DNA from 3 places in the Shewanella sp. SNU WT4 genome. Region 1 is predicted to be linked to each of the others. Evidence: riboswitches for the same ligand, from Rfam matches in the RefSeq annotation. Region 1 holds a riboswitch; each other region holds the start of a gene.

The links. A riboswitch is a leader RNA that binds a small molecule or an ion and turns the genes downstream of it on or off. The one in region 1 is predicted to bind cyclic di-GMP.
Region 2: it holds a riboswitch for cyclic di-GMP, as region 1 does, so the genes downstream of both, FJQ87_RS03050 (immunoglobulin-like domain-containing protein) here and FJQ87_RS13440 (chitinase N-terminal domain-containing protein) in region 1, are expected to answer to the same signal.
Region 3: it holds a riboswitch for cyclic di-GMP, as region 1 does, so the genes downstream of both, FJQ87_RS07915 (M66 family metalloprotease) here and FJQ87_RS13440 (chitinase N-terminal domain-containing protein) in region 1, are expected to answer to the same signal.

The regions. Positions count from the first base shown of each region.
Region 1 covers NZ_CP041151.1:3,016,440-3,023,437, reverse strand. Annotated here, with positions in the region: gene FJQ87_RS13465 (IS4-like element IS10A family transposase) at 1-308, opposite strand, end outside; gene FJQ87_RS13460 (transposase) at 421-1,296, shown strand; gene FJQ87_RS13455 (DEAD/DEAH box helicase) at 1,452-2,693, shown strand; gene FJQ87_RS13450 (dual specificity protein phosphatase family protein) at 2,751-3,218, shown strand; gene sstT (serine/threonine transporter SstT) at 3,638-4,858, shown strand; cyclic di-GMP riboswitch class I at 5,302-5,384, shown strand; partial or broken gene FJQ87_RS13440 (chitinase N-terminal domain-containing protein) at 5,499-6,212, shown strand; one part of gene FJQ87_RS13435 (IS3 family transposase) at 6,215-6,998, opposite strand, start outside.
Region 2 covers NZ_CP041151.1:674,113-681,110, forward strand. Annotated here, with positions in the region: gene ovoA (5-histidylcysteine sulfoxide synthase) at 1-2,096, opposite strand, end outside; cyclic di-GMP riboswitch class I at 2,548-2,633, shown strand; gene FJQ87_RS03050 (immunoglobulin-like domain-containing protein) at 2,690-4,876, shown strand; gene FJQ87_RS03055 (hypothetical protein) at 5,132-5,941, shown strand; gene glnA (glutamate--ammonia ligase) at 6,015-6,998, opposite strand, start outside.
Region 3 covers NZ_CP041151.1:1,757,427-1,764,424, forward strand. Annotated here, with positions in the region: gene FJQ87_RS07910 (methyl-accepting chemotaxis protein) at 1-1,157, opposite strand, end outside; gene FJQ87_RS07915 (M66 family metalloprotease) at 1,370-4,753, opposite strand; cyclic di-GMP riboswitch class I at 4,836-4,923, opposite strand; gene FJQ87_RS07920 (LTA synthase family protein) at 5,243-6,998, shown strand, end outside.

The DNA of each region.
Region 1 (6,998 bases):
TCTCGGATATCTGACCAATCGACGAGCACAATCGGCATAGGGTTACCAGAACAGATAAGGCTGGCATGCCATTGGTAGACCGCTAACCGCTCTTGATGCAGATGCGTGTTGCCGAGCAAACGATCAATGCGCTTGATGTTGTGCTTGGTTCGAGCCGTGGTTGGTAAATTTCGACCTAACTCAGTCAAGGTCAGTGTCTTACATTCAATCAGTGCCTTAGAGGCCAGCATCAAACTGTTTAATCGTTTTAGGTGAAGTTCTGGGCAGTATTGGTGTAAAGAATGTTGTAGGATATTGGCTTCGCGCATCTTGTTGTCCAAGTGTAGTTTTTGACGAAACCATTTGATCATGCAACAAGATGCGCTTCCACCCTAATTTGATGATTTATTTGTAAATTATCAGGGGATTCCTCAGTACTATGTGTCTTTCTGCTATGAGAATGGCAAAGACGAGTCGGAGCTATCTAGCAATTCTGAGCATCTAGCATTTCTGCAAGGCTCAACAAAAGAGTATCTGGAAGAACACACGATCGGCGTAGATCGTGGTATTGCAATTTCTGTTCATGCTGGATCAATGACGTTCGATTTCTACGATAATCAGAAAAAGAACATGACCAAAGCAGAACGCTATATTAAACGACTGCAACGTAAACTGGCACGTCAGCAAAAAGGCTCAAGTCGTCGCAACAAAACTAAGCATCGTATTGCTACTCACCATGCTAAAAAAGCGAATATCCGCAATGATTTTGCGCACAAGACAAGCCGCTCGCTTGTCGATAGCAAAGCAAAGGTTATTGTTTTCGATGCACTAAGTACCTCACGCATGACGCACAAGCCAAAGGCAAAGCAAAACGAGCAAGGCCGCTATCTGCCAAATAAAGCCAAACAAAAAGCCGGACTAAACAAGTCCATCCTAAATGTTGGCTGGCACATGATAGAAACCTACACCAAATACAAAGCTTACCAAGCGGGTAAAGCTGTATTCAAAATTCCCGCCCCGTATACCAGTCAGGAGTGTGCTAAGTGCGACCACACTCACCCCGACAACCGTAAATCACAAGAACTCTTTGTGTGCGGCAAATGTGGCAATACTGACAATGCAGATAACAACGCATCACTGGTCATTAAGAAACGGGCAATTAACCTAATTTTAGACACTGGAACGGTGTTGTCTGATGATGGGGTTCTAAGAACCAAGTCAGATAGTGGACGTGGAGGCAATCGTAAGACTAGCCGAGCCAACAACTCGACTAGCAGTGTCCAACGAAGCGTCAAAAAAGAAAAGTTAGCAGCTTAGGCTGTTGTCTTGGAAGCTCGCTGCTTTAGCTGCGAGTAGTTCACGGTGCTATGCCAGACAAGCTTGGCTGAATTTAGTGCTAGCCATGCACATGACTGGCCGCTATCGCCCATCCAAGGTATGATAGCGGGTCTTTTATTGTTGTGGATTTTCCCTTGAGCGGTTTTACATCATTAGGCATAGCGCCTGAGTTTGCTAAGCATTTAGCCCCAGAATTTATTGAACCTACCCCCATCCAAACCAGCGTTATTCCGCTAATTTTGTCTGGCCAAGATGTGATTGCCCAAGCGGCGACGGGGAGCGGTAAAACCGCAGCGTTTGTGCTGCCATTATTGCAACAATTACAACAGCATAGCGCAGGCGTAAAAGGCAATCATATCCGCGCCTTGATTTTAGCGCCAACCCGCGAGCTCGCGCGCCAATTAAGTACTCAATGTATTCAGTTTGCCAATAAGCAGCAATCAGCCATGCGCGTGCGTTTGGCCCATGGCGGCGTATCGATAAACCCGCAGATGATAAGTTTACGCAATGGCGCCGATATTCTAGTGGCTACGCCTGGTCGCTTATTGGAATTAATCGAATGCAACGCGGTAAAACTCGGCCAAGTTAAGCATTTAGTGTTAGATGAAGCCGACCGTTTATTAAATTTAGGCTTTAGTGATGAGCTTAATCAGTTGTTAGCAAGCTTACCTAAACAGCGTCAAACACAGCTGTTTTCGGCGACGTTTGATGATGACATTAAGCACCTGGCAGATGCTTGGTTAAACCAGCCTAAGCATATCCAGATTGAATCTGTGTTATCTCAGCCCAAGATTGAGCAGCGGGTGTATGAAGTTAACCGTGAGCAAAAGTCAGCGTTACTGACGCATTTACTCAAGAGCTTAGAATTATCGTCAGTACTAGTGTTTGTGAATGCCAAATTAAGTTGTGACCGCCTTGCGCAAAAGCTGCAAAAAGCTGGCATCGACAGCTTAGTGTTCCACGGCGATAAATCACAAGGCAAACGCCATCAAGCGTTAGATGATTTTATGGCGGGCAAAATCCCTGTACTGATTGCCACCGATATTGCAGCGCGCGGTTTAGATATTCAGCATTTACCGGCCGTGATTAACTTTGAATTGCCACGAAGCCCAGCCGATTATATCCACCGTATTGGCCGTACTGGCCGAGCAGGGGAGGCGGGGCTTGCCATTAGCTTGATTTGTCATGATGAATATCAGCATTTTGGTGTGATAGAAAAGAAGCATAAGTTGGCCGTTGAGCGTTTGCAGTTAAAGGGGTTTACCCCTAAGAGTCTTGAGCTGTATAACCAGCAAGCAGCAGAGCTTCCTACTGAAAAAGTGGCTCCAAGCTCGCAAAAGCGCAAAAAGAAACCAAAAATGCGCTCTGGATCCTAACCGATTTTTCAAAGCGCTGGCATAGTAGCGTTTTTCCTTCACTGAACAGAGTGGTTTATGCTGCATATGTTTTGGTTAGTGGAAGGTCAGATTGCCGGACGCAGTGGCCCAACCCTTAACCCATGGAATATCGGTGAACTGAAAGACGCCGGAATTGGTGCAATTATTTCAGTTATTGATGGTGATGCCGCTGACGCTGAGCGTATTCGCGCCGCAGGCATTCGCTATGAGTGCATTGCGTTACCGGATGCTATTACCCCGAGCGCGCAAGATTTAGAAGATGTTGTGGCACACCTGCCAGCAGTTATCGCCTTTATCAAGCAAGCTTGCGACGATGGTCTAGTGGTATTAATCCACTGCGGCTCAGGTCAAGACTGTACTTGCTTAGTGATGGCGCAATACTTGATTGAGCAAGGCGCAGCGCCTGTGCACGCTATTAGCCAAGTACGCAATGTCAATGCCAATGCATTTAGCCGCGATGGTTGGGATCAATTTGCCTTTGATGTGGTTTATCAATTGCAGTAAATCGCAATTATGTAAAACGCAGTGATGTAAATCTAAACTAGCTTTACTGTGAGTATTCCTTAAAGGGCACCTTAATCGGGTGCCCTTTATATTTTCTTGTGAGCGTCGTTTTGACAATTTTGTAACACTTGGTCTCAAGTATTAGCCTAAGCGCACTGTGGTTTTATGTGGTTAATGGTCTGCTACATTAACCAATCTTTAACTAGGTACCAGCGATCCGCGATAAATATCACAGAAATCAGGCGCTAGCGGCTAATTTTCAGCAATATGGTGAGTTAATTGGGATCTAGGCTAGACAAGGGCTAAGACATTAGTTACAAAACTAGACTCGCCATAAACAAAGTGCAGCGTTTTGCTGCTTAAGCCAGTTTATCATCGCGACATTAATAACATAACGATAACAAGATTGGGCCTAAGTCATGAATAAGAATGATTCATTTTTTTACCGCATTGCCAATGGCAATTTGGTATTGCAAATTTTAGTGGGGATAATCGCCGGCGTTGCGCTAGCCACATGGTCACCAGAAGGTGCGGCACACGCCTCTATTTTAGGTGACTTGTTTGTGGGCGCGTTAAAAGCCATAGCTCCTTTGCTGGTGTTTATTTTGGTGGCGGCATCGATTGCTAACCACAAGCAAAATAGTAAAACCGCCATGCGCCCAATTGTGATCTTGTATTTATTTGGTACCTTCACCGCCGCCTTAACTGCCGTGGCAATGAGCTTTTTATTCCCAACAGATTTAGTACTGATTAACGCGGCAACCGGCACTACGCCGCCACAAGGCATAAGTGAGGTGCTGCACACCTTGCTGTTCAAGTTGGTCGATAACCCAGTCAATGCACTGTTAACTGGTAACTATATTGGTATTCTTACTTGGGGTGTGGGTCTAGGTTTTGCCTTAGCGCAAGCGTCACAGTCGACTAAACAAGTGTTTGCCGATATGAGCCACAGTATTTCGCAGATGGTGCGTTTTATTATCCGTTTAGCGCCACTTGGTATTTTTGGTTTAGTGTCTGCCACCTTCGCGCAAACAGGTTTTTCAGCGTTAGCGGGTTATGCCCATTTGTTGGCTGTGTTACTTGGCGTGATGGCTATTATGGCATTAGTAGTTAACCCATTAATCGTATTTGCTAAAATTCGCCGTAACCCTTATCCACTGGTGTTTCAGTGCTTACGTGAAAGTGGTATCACCGCCTTCTTTACCCGCTCAAGTGCGGCCAACATTCCAGTGAACATGGCACTTTGCTCCAAGCTTAAGCTGCATGAAGATACTTACTCAGTCTCTATTCCATTAGGTGCCACCATTAACATGGGCGGCGCGGCGATTACTATTACTGTGCTGACCTTAGCGGCAGTGCACACCTTAGGTATTCAAGTTGATATCTTTACTGCGCTGTTATTAAGTGTGGTCGCGGCAGTATCGGCGTGCGGCGCATCAGGTGTGGCGGGTGGCTCGCTGCTACTTATCCCATTAGCTTGTAGCTTATTTGGTATTAGTAATGATGTAGCCATGCAAGTAGTTGCTGTAGGCTTTATCATAGGTGTTATTCAAGATGCGGCAGAAACCGCCTTGAATAGCTCAACTGACGTGGTATTTACCGCTGCAGCCTGTGAAGCGCTAGAGCGCCAGCAAGGCTAAGTGATGTGATACAGGTTGGTTTGTCATAACGGCTATTTTTATTAAGGGCTAGTCACTAAGTGACTAGCCCTTTTGTTATTTCTTTTAGGCTAATGAGCCTCCATGACTTATCGGAATCACAGTAAACTAATTATGAGATGTTCTTCATAAGCCGTTACACCAATCTCGCCTAATTACAATAAAAGTTCCTCAATTCCAAAAGTGATTCAATGAAAATACCAGTACTTTATTATGACGCATTTTCTCTAAATAAATTGTAACAGATTCATTGGCAGGCAATGTGATAAAAAGCCTAATTTTTAGTAACGTAGGGCTGGGAAATCGAGAGTCATTTATTATTGTGGTGTAGGTCACGATTTATTGTTTTCCCAAAAAAATCAAGCTCTCATATTACTGTTACAGTATGTTACTATAGCTACAAATCTTACGTTAATGTCTGATTTTATAGAAAAAGGCAAACCAGTCGAAAGGCTGGGACGCAAAGCTTCCGGTCTAAGGGGAAACCTAAGATAGCGGGGACGCCAAAATCATAGCAATTTAATTTGCTTGCTTACGCACTTTGTTTGCCTTATTTGCATTGTCTAATAAGGAATATTCTTTGAAAACTAAACTATCCACCGCAGCGATTTTTGTTGCTTCTATGCTATCAGCAAATACATTTGCGGCTCTGCCTGGTACGCCAACTTTAGGTTGGGGTGAAACAAAATTTGCAATCATCGATATCGACCAATCAACCAGCGCCTACAACAAACTTGTTACGGTTAAAGATGCTGCTAAAGTTACCGTTAATTGGAACTTATGGAATGGTGAACTCGGTGACACTGCTAAGGTGTACTTAGACGGTGAGGAAGTTTGGAAAGGAATTTCTGTCGCAGCAGGTGAGGCTACATTTGATGTAAAAAAAGGTGGTCGCTATCAAATGCGTGTGGCCTTGTGTAATGATGAAGGTTGCTCTTATAGCCAAACTAAAGAAATTATCGTTGCTGATACTGACGGTAGCCATTTAGCGCCTCTTGAAACTAAGATGCTTGAAAATAACCGCCCATACGTTAATAAAACTGACAAGGTTGTTGGGTCGTATTTTGTTGAGTGGGGGGTGTACGGTCGCCAATTCCCAGTTGATAAGATGCCTTCTAAAAACCTAACCCACCTGTTATATGGCTTTACCCCTATGTGTGGTGGTGATGGCATTAATGACAGCCTTAAAAGTATTGAAGGTAGCTTTCAAGCCTTGCAAAAAGCATGTGAAGGTCGCGCTAATTTTGAGCTAGCCATTCATGATCCTTGGGCTGCTATTCAAAAGCCACAAGAGGGAGTCGGTGTTTTTCAAGATAGTTGTCACTCTTTGCTTAAATATTAAGCTGCATTTATTACGCCTTCTATTGGTGCTTTATCTGGGTTTAGGGTCACGGCTCCAACCGCCTCACAATTTCTCACGTCTTTAGACCAGCGAGTCGGTCTTCTTGCCTTTGCCGCTTCAAGCACTTCCTTACGCTTGGCTAAAATCGCGTTATCTAGCTGAGCATGACGTTGTCCTGGTGAGACAAAATTGAGCTGGCTGTGTTTATGCTCATCGTTGTACCACTTCACAAACTTCTCAACCCATTCTCTTGCGCCAGCTAAACTGCTAAAACCCGATTTTGGCCACTGTGGTCGGTATTTTAAGGTTTTAAATAACGACTCTGAAAAGGGGTTGTCGTTACTCACCCGCGGCCGACTTAATGATGCCGTAATACCGAGTTCTTCTAGCTTGGCTTTCATGGCCAGTGACTTCATCGGCGCCCCATTATCAGAGTGCAGCACTAATGGCGTATTAAAACATTGCTCGCGTAACATGCAGCGTTGGATTAGCGCGGCGGCGTACTCACCGCATTCTTGTTCGTGAACTTCGTAACCCACTATTTTTCTACTGTAAATATCTTCAAACATGTACAGATAATAAAACTGGCCTTTGACGGTTGAAGCCAAATAAGTGATGTCCCACGACCACACTTGATTGGGCCCATCAGCCCGATAACTTAACGGTTTACTTCGATTAACAGCAGCCTGAGTGCGACCACGATGGTTAAGTTGACCATGAGCATTTAACACTCTGTAAAAGCTTGATTCTGAGGCGATATAAATTCCGCTATCTAATAAT
Region 2 (6,998 bases), 1.7 Mb from region 1:
TTACGCCAAATCGATAACTGCGAAATGCTGTGTTGGAATTTGCGTTTAGTTTCGCGAATGACAAAGGGAATGTCCTTCACGGCGCACAGTTCAAAGTCTTGATGCAGCGCCTCATTAAGCCCATCTAAGCTAGTAAAGTTCTCCGCATCGCGCTTAAAGCCGCCGAGCCAATTGGCTTTATTTGTGTACTGCTCCAGCCAAGTGTAGGGGGATAAGATCACTAAATAGCCGCGACTATTAAGCCTTGCAGGCATATCTGCCAAAAACTTATGGGGGTCGGTTAATCTATCAATTAAGTTGGCAGCATAAATAAGATCATAGCCACTCAACCTAGGCTTGAGATTACAAGCATCCCCTTGCTGAAAATGTATGTTAGCGGCTAAGTCTTGGTAGTTTAGCTGCGTTAGACTTACGCTCTTAAATTCTTGCAGCTCGCCTTCAGTGGTAATAGTCCAGCGCTTTTGTCCTTGCTCACATAAATCTATGGCTTGAGAAATAAAGCGCGCCGAAAAATCGATAGCGTCCACTTGCTGATAATGCTTAGCCAGTTCAAAACTAGCGCGCCCCACAGAGCAGCCAATATCCAGCGCCTTAAGAGTGCGGTTTGGTTCAATTTCAGCCATAACACTTGCCACTGCATTGACGCAGAAATTGGCCACACCAAAGTGGCTATCACCATAATGGAATTCTAAGTACTGGGAAATAAGCTCATCGGTTTCGTAAATATTCACTGGCTCATTGCTGGGTAATGCTTGCGCTGAGCGCACATAGCGAAAGCCTGCATGCTGATAAAAGTGCCGTCTGAAGGCGTAGCGACTGGCATGCTGCATTTCATTGCCGGTTGAAATCCAGCTGCCACCTTTAATGAGGTTATGGCGGCCATCAAAGGTTGGGGTGGAGAAGTCATCATACATGGGATGCACTTCAAAGCCGTTAAGGCCATTGATGGCGGTTTCGCTCCATTGCCAAACATTACCGATAACATCATAAAATCCTTGATGCTCAAAGCGATTGACAGGGCAAGATGAGGCAAAGTGTGCCAGACCTAAGTTGGCAGGGATTTCTTGCCAATCTTGGCTATCGCCACTGACGTTTTGGCGTAAACAATACCATTCAGCTTCTGTCGGAAGGCGTAACTGACTTTGCTGCACTTCGCTTAAGTAATGGCAAAAGGCCTTGGCTTCTAAGTAATTAACTTCTACTGGCCAGTTTAAGGGCAAAGGGATTTCTTCGGTGAGGTTGCGTTGCCACCATAGACCTTGGTGTTTACGCCAAAATCTTGGATGCTGCGCTTGGGTGTAATTTAGCCACTGCTGACCTTCTTGGGTCCACCATCTTAAGGTTTGATAACCACCCGCCTCAACAAAGGCCAGGTACTCTTGATTGCTAACTAAATAGCGACTCGCTTCAAAGTCATTCACTGTGACTGACTGCTGGCCGTACTCATTATCCCAACCATAAGTCATGTCGGTAGCGGCTTTGCCTAACGTCATAGTGCCACCGCTTTGATGCAGCAACTGATTGCTGGGCGCTAGAGCCATGCTCTCGCAAGCATGCCAGTTGCTTGAGGGCGTCACTAAATGCAGCGGCAGCTGGCGGATAATGACAGACGATGTTTCAAGATGAATTCTTTCATGCTCTATGCCCATTAATATGAGCCAAGCCGGCGATTGCGCCGTAATAGGTAAGCTCAGCGCTAGGTTATCTATGACTTGATTGACACAAGCGCTCACTTCATCGCGATAGCGCCGCACTTGACAGACGCTTGGCCAGGCATAGTGCTGACTGTTGACATCATCCCAGCTCATTTCATCCACGCCTATGGCAAACATAGACTCAAATTCAGGGTTGATACGCTCATCAATGAGGCGAGCCAGTTTAAGTTTGTTGATATAAAAAGTGGCGGTATGGCCAAAATAAAAAATCAACGGATGACGTAACGGTTCAGCCTTAAGAAAATAGGCGTCATCGGTATTGATAAGGTCGAATAACTGCTGATATTGCTGCCAAGTATGGTTGAAATAGCGCTTAATCTCGGCGCGTTTACTTTCAACATCGGTACCATCAAGAGAAACACTTTGATTGAGTGAGGTCACGAGCAATCCTTAATCTGCGTATCCGTGTGATTGAATATACACCATAGGTGATAATGATTGATGGCGATAATGTTTACGTTTATAACATCTTAATAAACATTATCAGTTGTGGGATGGCGACTCAATCTGCTTCAGTGGATTGAGTGTTTTAAAGCCTAAATTTATTTCAATATTCAAGCATGGTTAGCGCTTAAGCGTTAGTCGGCCTAAACCAGTAGATAGTGGCGATTAGTTGTTGTTTTAGCATGAAGTTAGCGAGCGAAAGGTTCGGTAGATGTGGGTTATTTGCTTTTATAAGTAAATGATTTGAGTGCGAATTATGCTATTAATCATATTTAAGCATGGTTTTAAGCTTATTTTAAGATTAAAGGTGACAATCATAACTACTTAGAGCCAAGCTTGTTGCGGCTCAAGTTATTGTAAAGGCTGATTCATCTTGTCATGAAGCTGCTTGCGATAAAGGCAAAATGCGTGAAAGCGCATGACGCAAAACCTCCGGTCTAAGTGGTGAAACCATAAGATAGCGGGGCTTCCACAGGTAGTGTTCGAGTGCAAAAACTCGCGTTACCTGTTTCTATTTGAAACGGGAAATAATGATGATAAAGAAATTAACACTGAGTGCGTTAGTCTTGGCTCTGACTGGGCTAGCTCAGCCGCTACAGGCGCAAATGGTAAACCCTGAAGCCGGTGTCGTCGTAGGCTACTGGCATAACTGGTGTGATGGCAGCGGTTACAAAGGTGGCGTAGCGCCATGCGTTAAACTAAGCGACGTTAACCCTATGTATAACGTCGTCGACATCTCTTTTATGAAGGTCTATGACACAGCTGAAGGTCGTATTCCTACCTTTCGTTTAGACCCGCAAGTGGGTTTATCAGAAGCAGAATTTATTGCTGAAATTGCCGAATTAAACCGTCAAGGCCGCGCCGTATTATTAGCCTTAGGTGGCGCCGATGCCCATATCGAATTAAAAATCGGTGATGAACAAGCCTTTGCTGATGAACTGATTCGTCTTACCGATATCTACGGTTTTGATGGTTTAGATATAGATTTAGAGCAAGCCGCGGTGACTGCTGCTGATAACCAGACGGTTATCCCAGCGGCGTTAATCATGGTGAAAGAGCACTACCGCGCTCAAGGTAAAAACTTCTTAATTACCATGGCTCCAGAATTCCCATACCTGACAACGGGTGGCAAATACGTTCCTTATTTAGAGCGTTTAGAAGGCTACTACGACTGGATCAACCCGCAGTTTTATAACCAAGGTGGCGATGGTATCTGGATTGATGGGGTAGGTTGGGTTGCTCAAAACAACGATGAACTCAAGCAAGAGTTTATCTACTACATTGCGGATTCATTAATTAACGGCAGTCGCAGTTTTTATAAGATCCCTCACGACAAGTTAGTGTTTGGTATCCCAACCAGCAACGATGCCGCGGCCACTGGCTATGTTAAAAATCCACAGCATTTATACAGCGCTTTTGAAGCCTTGAAAAACCAAGGTCAGCCGCTGCGTGGTGTTATGACTTGGTCTGTTAACTGGGATATGGGGCGTGATGCGGCTGGTAATGAATACAATGAGTCCTTCATTAAGGCTTATGGCCCATTTGTACACAGCCAAGTGCCGCCAGTACCAGAAGCGGGTAAGCCAGTATTCACAGGCTTAGGTCATGCGCGCGTGCTGCATGCCACAACATTTGATCCTATGGCAGGCGTGACTGCTATGGATACCGAAAATGGTGATTTAACCTCGCGCATTGTGATTGAAGGCCAAGTTGATACCAACACCTTAGGTGAATATGTACTGACTTATCGCGTCAGTGATAATGATGACAACGAAACTGTTGATGCCCGCAAAATTGAAGTTTATAGCGTGAAGCCTGTCTTTAGTGGATTAGATAATCGCGTCGTGCCATTAGGCGCCGCATTTGATCCCTTAGCTGATGTGACGGCATTTGATGCGGAAGATGGTGATCTTACTGCTCAAATTCAGGTTTCTGGCAAAGTGGATGTGAATACTGTCGGCCGCTACAGCTTAACTTACTCAGTGACAGACAATGCTGGTCAACAAGTGACAGCCTCGCGTCAAGTGCGCGTGACTGATGACTCGCTGGTGTGTGGTAATGCCTGGCAGGCGGATAAAGTCTATTTAGCTGATGAAGTGGTTAGCCATCAGGGTAAGAGCTGGAGCGCTGGCTGGTGGACCCAAGGTGATGAGCCTGGTAGCACAGGTGAGTGGGGCGTGTGGCGCGTTGCTGGCGATAGCGATTGTGACGGCGGTGTATCGCCTGAACTGCCAAAGTTAAGCGTTTCACTTAGCGGTATCGCTGCTGAGTATCACATCAAAGATGGCGCCGTGGATTTAGCGGTGACTGTTAAAACTAACCGCAGCGCTATGGTTACTATGAAAGTGACCGATACTGGCGGAATGATAGTTAACGGTGGCGATTTCGCCGCGCAAATTGCAGCAGAGCAAACGGTAAATCTGTCTTTAGCACAAGTTATTGCTGGTGAGTATCGCCTGCAATTGGCGGCAACTGATACTGATGGTAACGAGTCTAAGCAAGCCTTTACGCTGATGCTGAAAGAAAGCGAGCCTTTGCCACCGGGTGATTATCCAGCTTATGTGGCTGGTACCCAGTATGCCGCTGGTGACATGGTTACAGGTAGCGATGGCAATATTTACCAGTGTAAGCCTTGGCCATATACCGCTTGGTGTGCAAGCGCTGCTTACGCGCCAGGTGCCAGTGCTTATTGGATGGATGCTTGGGACGCGCGTTAATCCCGCGAGTCTAACTATCAATAAATACTGCTGTTAATTAAAGCCGCCCTCGGGCGGCTTTTTTGTGGCCGAGAGTTAAGTATTCATGCGGGCTAAGCCTTGCGCATATTTAAGTCGCTAATGTTCTGCACTCTGTTTTTAATCTGCTTTATAAGCTGTTGTTTTAGTAAAACATGTTATGAATATGACGCTTTATTTTGGTCAAACTTGATGTTAACGTGCTGTGGGTTTTATGTTGAATTGGTGGTGGTCGCTATGAAGTTCACTCATATAGTCGGATATCCAATCGCCATAAGCTTAAGCTTAGGTTTGGGCTTGGTCGGCGCCGAGTTAATGGATGCTAAGTTAGCGGCGTCTATGCCAGCGCCATCGATTCTTGCCGAGCAAAGTGTTGATGCTATTGAGATTGCGCGCCTGCAGCAAGAAGTGGCTATGCAGCAGCAAGAAATTGAATGGTTACTGCGCATGGTCAAAGCTGGGCTAAGCGGTGATATGGCAGGCCACATGCAAGCTTATCGCGCTAAACCTAGCGACAATCTTGCGCCGCAACCGAGTGCCACAGCAATTGCCCCCATTGAGGATGCCAAGGCCAAGGCGTTGCGCCTGCAAAATGCTCAAGCGTATGTTTCCCGCGTGCAACTGGCTGATGTAGCATTACAAAAGCAAGCGTTAGCCGAGGGCTGGGCCAATGAAGGTCAGCTAGCTGATGCAAGACGCGCTTTATGGCAGCAAGCCCGAGATGAATTAACAGAGGCTGAATACATCCATGGGCTTCATGGCGCGCAGTTACCTAATGTAATGCTTGTCAGTCATGCCAGCCCTGAATTAGTGACTACTGCCGGGGTTGCTCGCGGTGATGTGTTATTAACGATAAACAGTGTGCGGGTGTTTAGTCGTGATGATATGCAGCGGCAATTGCTAAATATTGATAGTAGCGCGAGTGTTGAAGTGACGCTTAATCAGCAGGGTAAGACTATCAGCTTAGTGGTAACTGATTTTAATAAGAATATTGAGTTTTATGGCGACTCAATCGCTTTAGATAAAATGCCAATATTGAGTAATTAAGATTTTTTAAGTGTTACTTCTGTGAGATAAAAAAGCCCTGCATCGCAGGGCTTTTTGGTGTTAATTCAACCAATTACAAGCTGTAATACATTTCGAATTCAAGTGGGTGCGTGGTGCGAGCAACGCGCTCAGCTTCAGCAGTTTTCAGGGTAATGTACGAATCAATGAAGTCATTGCTAAATACGCCGCCACGAGTTAAGAACTCACGGTCTGCATCTAAGTGCGCTAATGCATCTTCCAGTGAACGTGCCACCTGCGGGATTTCTGCTGCTTCTTCTGGTGGTAAGTCATACAAGTCTTTATCCATAGCTTCGCCTGGATGGATCTTGTTTTGAATACCATCAAGTCCTGCCATCAACAGGGCTGCAAAGCCTAAGTATGGGTTGGCATGTGGATCTGGGAAGCGCGCTTCAATGCGACGACCCTTAGGGCTTGGTACTACCGGAATGCGGATTGAGGCGCTGCGGTTACGGGCAGAGTATGCCAACATCACAGGCGCTTCAAAATGCGGTACTAAGCGCTTATAAGAGTTAGTGCTTGGGTTAGTGAAAGCATTGATGGCGCGAGCGTGCTTAATAATACCGCCAATGTAGAACAGAGCTAATTCACTTAACCCTGCGTACTTGTCGCCAGCAAATAAGTTAACGCCATCTTTAGACAGTGACTGGTGCACGTGCATGCCGCTACCGTTATCGCCTACGATTGGCTTAGGCATGAAAGTTGCGGTCTTACCATAGGCGTGAGCCATGTTATGAACCACATACTTAAGAATTTGAATTTCGTCGGCTTTTTTAGTCAGGGTATTAAAGCGAGTTGCAATTTCGTTTTGACCTGCAGTCGCCACTTCATGGTGATGCGCTTCAACCACTTGACCCATTTCTTCCAGCACTAAACACATAGCGCTACGTAAGTCTTGTGATGAGTCTACAGGTGCTACTGGGAAGTAACCGCCTTTGACCATAGGGCGATGGCCAGTGTTGCCGCCTTCATAGCTAGTGCCTGAGTTCCATGCCGCTTCTTTGGCATCAATTTTTACGAAACAGCCTGACATGTCAGT
Region 3 (6,998 bases), 1.3 Mb from region 1:
TGTTCGGCAACGCCTTTAATCATTACCGAAATTTTGCTTACTTGCTGAATGTTTTCAGTCAGTTTACGTAAATCTTGTGATGAGTCGTTAATAGCGATACTAACGTTAGCTACTTCTGAAGAGACTTTTTCTACTTGCAATTCACCCGATTGCGCCACTTTACCTGATTCTACCGCTAGTCGATTGGCGCCTTTGGCTGAATCTGCTAAATGAGCAATAGATGCGGCCATTTGCTCAAGTGCCGCAGCCGATGTGGTGGTGGCAGAAGCTTGCTCTTTAGAGCTTGCCATCACTTGCTCACCGGCGACGACCAATTTATTACCACAATGACCGAGTTCATTTGAGGCCTGTTTAATATTTTGAACCACATCCCGCAAGCGGCCGCGCGTTGACGCCATCGCCTTTTGCATGCTGGTAATTTCATCGTTACCTTCATTCTTGGGGTTGGATTGCAAGTCCCCTTGAGCTAATGCGTTTAGGTCGGCGACGATTGCAGCTAAAGGTCGGCAAATACTGAAAGCGACCTGCCAACCGGCAAACAACACCAATACCACTACCGCACCAATCACTAGTATCAGAGTGTTAGTGATGTTATCGACTAGCACATCACTATCAACATAAGCGACTTTGGCCAAGTCCATATTAAGCGTTACTAAGGCGGTTAATAAATTATCCGCCGCGTCAAAGGCGGCGGTGGTTGCACCTTGCATGATGGACATGGCTAAGGCGTTGTCACCTTTTATCGATGCCGCTGCCACCTCGGCGGCGGATTTTACATAGACTCCCCAAGATGCTTCAAACTCTTTGAGCAATTTAATTTCTTCATCAGACATTGAGGTTTTACGGTAGACGTCTAACTTTTCTTCCATCTTGGCATCAAAGTCTTTCATCTCTTTGTCAATAGCGTACATCTTGGCTTCATCAGTTTCTATGACTAAGTTGTATAAGGCACGGTTGTGGTAAATGGCTTGCATGTTGGCATCAGAGATTGCGGCAATGGGGGTGAGCTGATTTTCAAACATGTTATTAAGCATGTTATTGACTGTGCCGACAGATTCGCGTTGATAGATGCCAAGAGCAATCATGATGACGAGCAATACCGACAAGAGACTAAATAGGCGAGTTTTTATCGACAAACCCCGAAGAAGCGCTTCCATAGTTTTTCCTTAAACTACACATGTATGTGCATATTAGCGTAAGTGTGAAAGTGTAAATTTTCAAATGACCGCAGTTAATATTTGTTTAAGCTTCACTGAATTAGCCAAAAAAACAGCCAGCGGATAAATCCGCTGGCTGCTTTTTATGGGGGACTGTGACAGATATTATAACAGTCGAGGGGGCTATCGCTTAGGGCGTTAGGCTCACAGTATTACCTGTAATTGTATTGACTATGGTTATTGGTAAATACCCAGTCGTTGCCGTTTGACCACTTAATGCCTTTTATTTGCACGCATTGATTACCAGCATTGATAAAGCCTGCACCGTAAAAACTGTCAATTTTGACGCTGCATAGATTTTCATTACTGTTTTTGGCAGGTACGCGCTCACCAGTATGCTCAGGGTTCCACAATGATAACCACTGGAACTGGTTAATCGGCGACTCAAGCCGCTGTTCTTTGCCTGCTTGCACTAGGCTAATGTCATCGCCGCCAGTACAACGGTAATCGTTTGTGACTAATTGCTCGACAAAACCGTGCACAGTTTCCACTTTACCATTAATGGCAAGATCAAAACGGCATAAAGGCAGTTGTTGATCGCGCACTCTCATGGTGGCGAGCACATTTCTATCGCGCTTAGATAAGTTATCTAAGTCCATGGCTTGTGTGTGATCAAACCAGCCTTGACCTATGGCTGAGTCCAGCACTTGATAGCCATGCTCTTGGCCGATGATCACAGCTTGTGGTAAGTCTTCAATCCCTGTGGTTATTGACGGCGTTAAGCTATCTAGGATGGTGACACCCTCAGCGTCTTGGCAGCTTAGCGTCACGTTGCTGAGTTCTTGCTGCGGCAAGTTGATGTGGAACTTATTGCTTTGGTTAGCGTGTAAGCGCGTAGATGCTAAGTCATAAGAAATTGACTGACCTTGGCGAGTGGTGACATCAAGACGACAGACACTAGTGTGAATGTAGTTGGCTTGTTCAGCAGACCTCACCGCATATTTCCAGTCTCGGTTATTGCTGTGCTTTATCCCTGCAATTTGCACGCAGCTTCCCTCTTGCACGAAGCCGGCACCATTATGGCTTGGGTTATTAATGTCAGTCAGTTGACACAGATTCACTTCACCTATCTCAGGGGTTGGGCTGTAAGTAATTTGCCCTTTGCCATAAGGGAACAGCAGTGAATAATCACCTGCGCTCGATTCCATTTGCTGCCAAGTTCCGCCTAAGTTCCAACGCATGTCATCACTGGCGTGGCAAGTGTTGCTGTTAGGCTCGACATGACCGACTAAGTTGACTGTAGTGTTGTTGGTGGTAGTAAAAGCAAATTGGCATAAACGTTGATGACTGCCGTTGTCGACTATGGTTTTCCACGTTGACATCGCTAAATGCTCAGCGCTTAAGCTTTGGTATTGATGCCAACCTGGGCTCAGTGCTGGCGCTTCAAAGTCGGTGGCTGGCGCTAAATCAAATACATTGCCGTAGTTACCGTAAAGCACGGGATAAATTTGACTTGGGTTTACACCTAAAGGATCGTAAATACCCACTAAGGTTGTCACAGGTATGCCGGTTTTTACTGGTGCTGGTGCTGTAGTGTTGGCTTCTACATAGGTTTGTTGCGCTTGATCCCATGTGGCATAGTGATAATTGCCGTCAGGTGTTTGGTTAAAGCCACTATTTAACCAAGCTTGCGTGCGGCGTGCTTGAGTTGGGTGTTCAAGGGTAAAGTTACTGACTAAACCAATTTTTTGCTTTTCACCACCGGCTTGGGCGTCATGCAAAAAGCGGAATGTCTCTAAATATGGTAATGAGGTTTCGCCGCCCGCACTTGATATCGCTGGCGCACCGCGCCAATCGATATTGCCGATAAAGCGGTTAAATACCTGATCCCAGCCCCAACCGCTTTGCATATCATGCACTGAGGCCATGCTCGGATAGTGGCTTCTGCCAAAGTTATGTCCCACTTCATGAGACCATTCATTACCTGTGGTTGCTTCCAAGGTTAAAATGCCACCACCACCGCTACCGCCATGCACTACGGTTTTGTTTGAGCCATTGTCTGGATGGGTGTAAACGCCGACATTAGTGTGCGCTGTCAGTTGGTTAAAACGGCGATTGTAGGCCTGTGAATACCCCCCTGAGGTAGTAATGCCGACGTTAGCATTATTAATACCCGTTGAAATTAACGCTTTACCAATGGCTTCGCGCATATCACCGCTATGCCAGCCACCATCAGTGTCACTGCGTTCAGTGTACACTTTGCCATTAGGCATAGTGACAGTTTCAAAATGGGCAGGGGCATATTGGCCCATCACTAATTTAGATACTGGGATTTTTTGAAAATAATCACTGGCATGTTCAGCAGTATTGTTAGCCATGGTATTGCGGCCACGTGGCTTAGTTAACATGCCCATGTCGATGTTTTGGATGACTAACTCAGGCGCGCCGCCAAAGGTAATACTGTGCTGCGCCAATTCTGAACTGCGGCCATGATTATCGATAAACTTAAGGGATAAGCCTGGGGTCATCCAATTCCATTGAAGCGGCAAGCTCCAGACATCATGGTCAAAAATGACCATTGGCCGACCGTCAACGGCGTATTGGTCAGTTTTGGGCTGATTGGCGGGCGACTGCATGATTTCGCGCGCGATAAGCTCGCCTTCAAAATACACCTCAACCCATAACTGGTTAATGTCGTTAAGCTCTGGCGTCACTAGCAGCATGGCAGCACGGTTGATCACGACATCCGGCGCATTTAACTCATCATTGCCAAAGGGGGCGGTTAAGCTGTGACTTTGCATCAAGGACACATGGGCGGCAATTTCACCATCAAGGTGATTTAAGTGGCGAATACCATCATGAAAACCCGCTTGACTGGTTTTGGTGGTGAGTGTAATCGGTTCTACGGCTACACACCCTGTGGTATTACAAGCTTCCAGGGCTAATTGATAATCAGTGTTTGGTGACAGATTACCTAGGTAGAACTCAGGGGCGGTGGCGTTAAACATTTGCGTTTTAGTTGACGGTGAACTTAAACTCAGCTGATAGTGATTACCTTCCACATGGCCTTGCCAAGTGGCAGTGGCACCAATATCAAATATGCCAGACAGGGCAAAGTCAGTAATCATAGGCGCGCTGATACACTCAGTCTTTTCAAAGCGCATTATCTTATCTTCGCTGAAACTGGGTTCTGGAAAATATTCGACAAAACAACCCTGAGTGTCGCTACTCATGCTGCCAAAATCATCATGAATGAAATAAAAACCGTAGTTATTATTCATCACTATGTCCCATTTATCATTTAAAAATGGGAACGCGGCATAATAAGGGGCTAGGGCTTCTTCGCCGCCATAAGGGAAAGGAAATTTAGGGTAATTATCATCATGCAGTTCAAAACGATAGTCGTTATAGACAATAAAGCGTTTGTTACCATCAACAATCACGCCATCATTAGCTTCACCGCGCTGTTTCATGGCTTTAATGACGCTAAACGTTTGTTCGGCAGCTTGCTGCATAGTGACTTCGGCCTGCGCCGCTAACGGCACCAATGCACTAGCTATCACTAAGGCGAGAGGGGAAAAACGAGTTTTAAACATATATCTTCCTTATTGAGCGTAGAAATTCAATAAGGCAACACGCATTACTAGACTTGCTGCATAAGGCGACAAGTCTGATACCAATGGCATCGCCGCTATCATAGGTACAAATGCCCCTTAGACCGGTGGTTTTGCGTCCCAGCCTTTCAACTGGTTTGCCTTTTTCAATGTGTCAGCAATTTTTGCTGGCGACCAATATATGGATTAATTAATCCAGTGCCAATGTAAGCATCTGCTTAACTAATTGATTTTGATGGCATTGCTGGTCTTGCTGATTCATCTTGGGCGCGCTAACCTCTAAAATAGCAGAAATGGCGCAAGTTAAGATGATGGTTTAACCATAGGCGCAAAAACCGAGATAGGCCAGGTTGCAATAAGTCGGTATAAGTTATGGAATGATTAATGACTTAAGCTATTAAATTCTTTCAAAATGAGTATGATATTGCACAATATGTTACCTAGCTTGGCTAGTTTCGGATGTAGGGCAATATGCAGCAATCAAGGATAGTTTTCCCGAAAACACGTTTACAGAAGCGCTTAGCGTTATGGCGACCATGGTTATATATGGTGCTATATACACTGGCCTTGTATAGCCTGATTCAAGTGGGGCTTGCGAGCAGTTTTGATGTCGGGGTTTGGCCTGGGGTTTGGGTTAAAGATGCCATTATTCAGCTGGTATTCGCGGCGCTATTATTTGTATTGTGCCGCAATTTTTTAGCTTGGGTCATAGTGTACACCAGCTTTACCTTAGTGCTGCAGGTCAGTAATGCGCTCAAGCTCATGATCTTAGGCAGCCCCATCATGCCTGATGACTTTAGTATCGTCGGCAATATGTTTCAGTTATTTAATGATTGGCGTTACTGGGCCTTATGGGCGGCGCTACTGATCCCATTTGGCGGCTTGATGGTCGCGATTGCTTGGCAGCGGCAGCGCACTTGGTTGCTACTGGCGTTATTGGTTGGGGCTGGATTTTTTTATGTTAATCAATCCAGTAGCTTACAAGCATGGTTTGATGTCCATGTGGGCGATAGGGTGTGGGATCAACCGGGTAACTATAAAGATCGCGGCTTGTTGCTGCATTTGACGGTAGAAGGCAGTCGCGTGATTGCGCGGGGTCAAACGAAAGTAACACAAGAGCAAGTGTTAGCCGCTAAAACCAGTATTTTCCCAGCGCAAGCCTTAGCTCCCGCCGCCAGCATTAGCGATAAGCGCAATGTTTATGTGTTATTGCTGGAATCCTTTTGGGATCCTATGGCGCTTGGCAACGTGGGCTTTAATCAAGACCCGTTTGACCCAAGGTTTCGCGATTTATGGCAAGCCACAGCCAATAGCACAGTGCTAGCGCCGGTATTTGGTGGTTATACGGCCAATAGTGAATTTGAAGCCTTATGCGGGTTTCCTGTCACCCAAAATGCGGTGTTTTTTGAGGGTTGGCTGCGCAATGAAGTGCCGTGCTTGCCGCGCTATTTATCCGATGCTGGCTATCAAACCATAGCTTCACACCCCAATCATGCGGGCTTTTGGAATCGGGTTAATGCTTATAATCGCGTAGGTTTTGATAAATACTGGTCGATTAATGATTTCCGCCAAGATGACATGAACCGCGAGTTTATGAGCGATGTGTCGTTATTTAATCAAGTGTGGGATAAAACGGCGGCTAATCGCGATAATGGCCAAGCGACGCTAAATTACATAGTCACTATTTTTGGACATTTGGATTATCCATTAAACGAGCGCCGCCCTGTGGTGATAAGCGCGACTGGCGCGAATGAGATGGCGGTGAAATATGCCAATCAAATGTACTACAAAACCCGTGAAATCATGGACTTTATTGCCACAGTGCAAGCGCAAGACCCACAAGCGTTAATCGTGATGTTTGGTGATCACTTACCGTTTCTTGGGCCTAATTACGACGGCTATACCCAAACTGGCGTCATTAGTGCTAATAAAGCGGATTTTAGCCCTGAGATGTTTGCCACGTCACTGCGCACGCCGTTAATTGTGATTGATGGTATTAATGGCCCGCAGCAATGGGGCGAGATTGCCTTGTATGAGTTGCCACGCCGGATTTTGGCCTTGCTCGGGGATACGCAGCAGAACTTGTTAACTGTGCTTAAATCGCCGCAAGCTGCCACTGTGCGCCCGCTCGCTGGGATCAGCATAGTGCAGCCGCCCGCCGGTGATAAAATGCTGTGCGCGCAGCAATCACAAACGCCTGAATGCCAAGTGTTTAATGAGTGGTTAG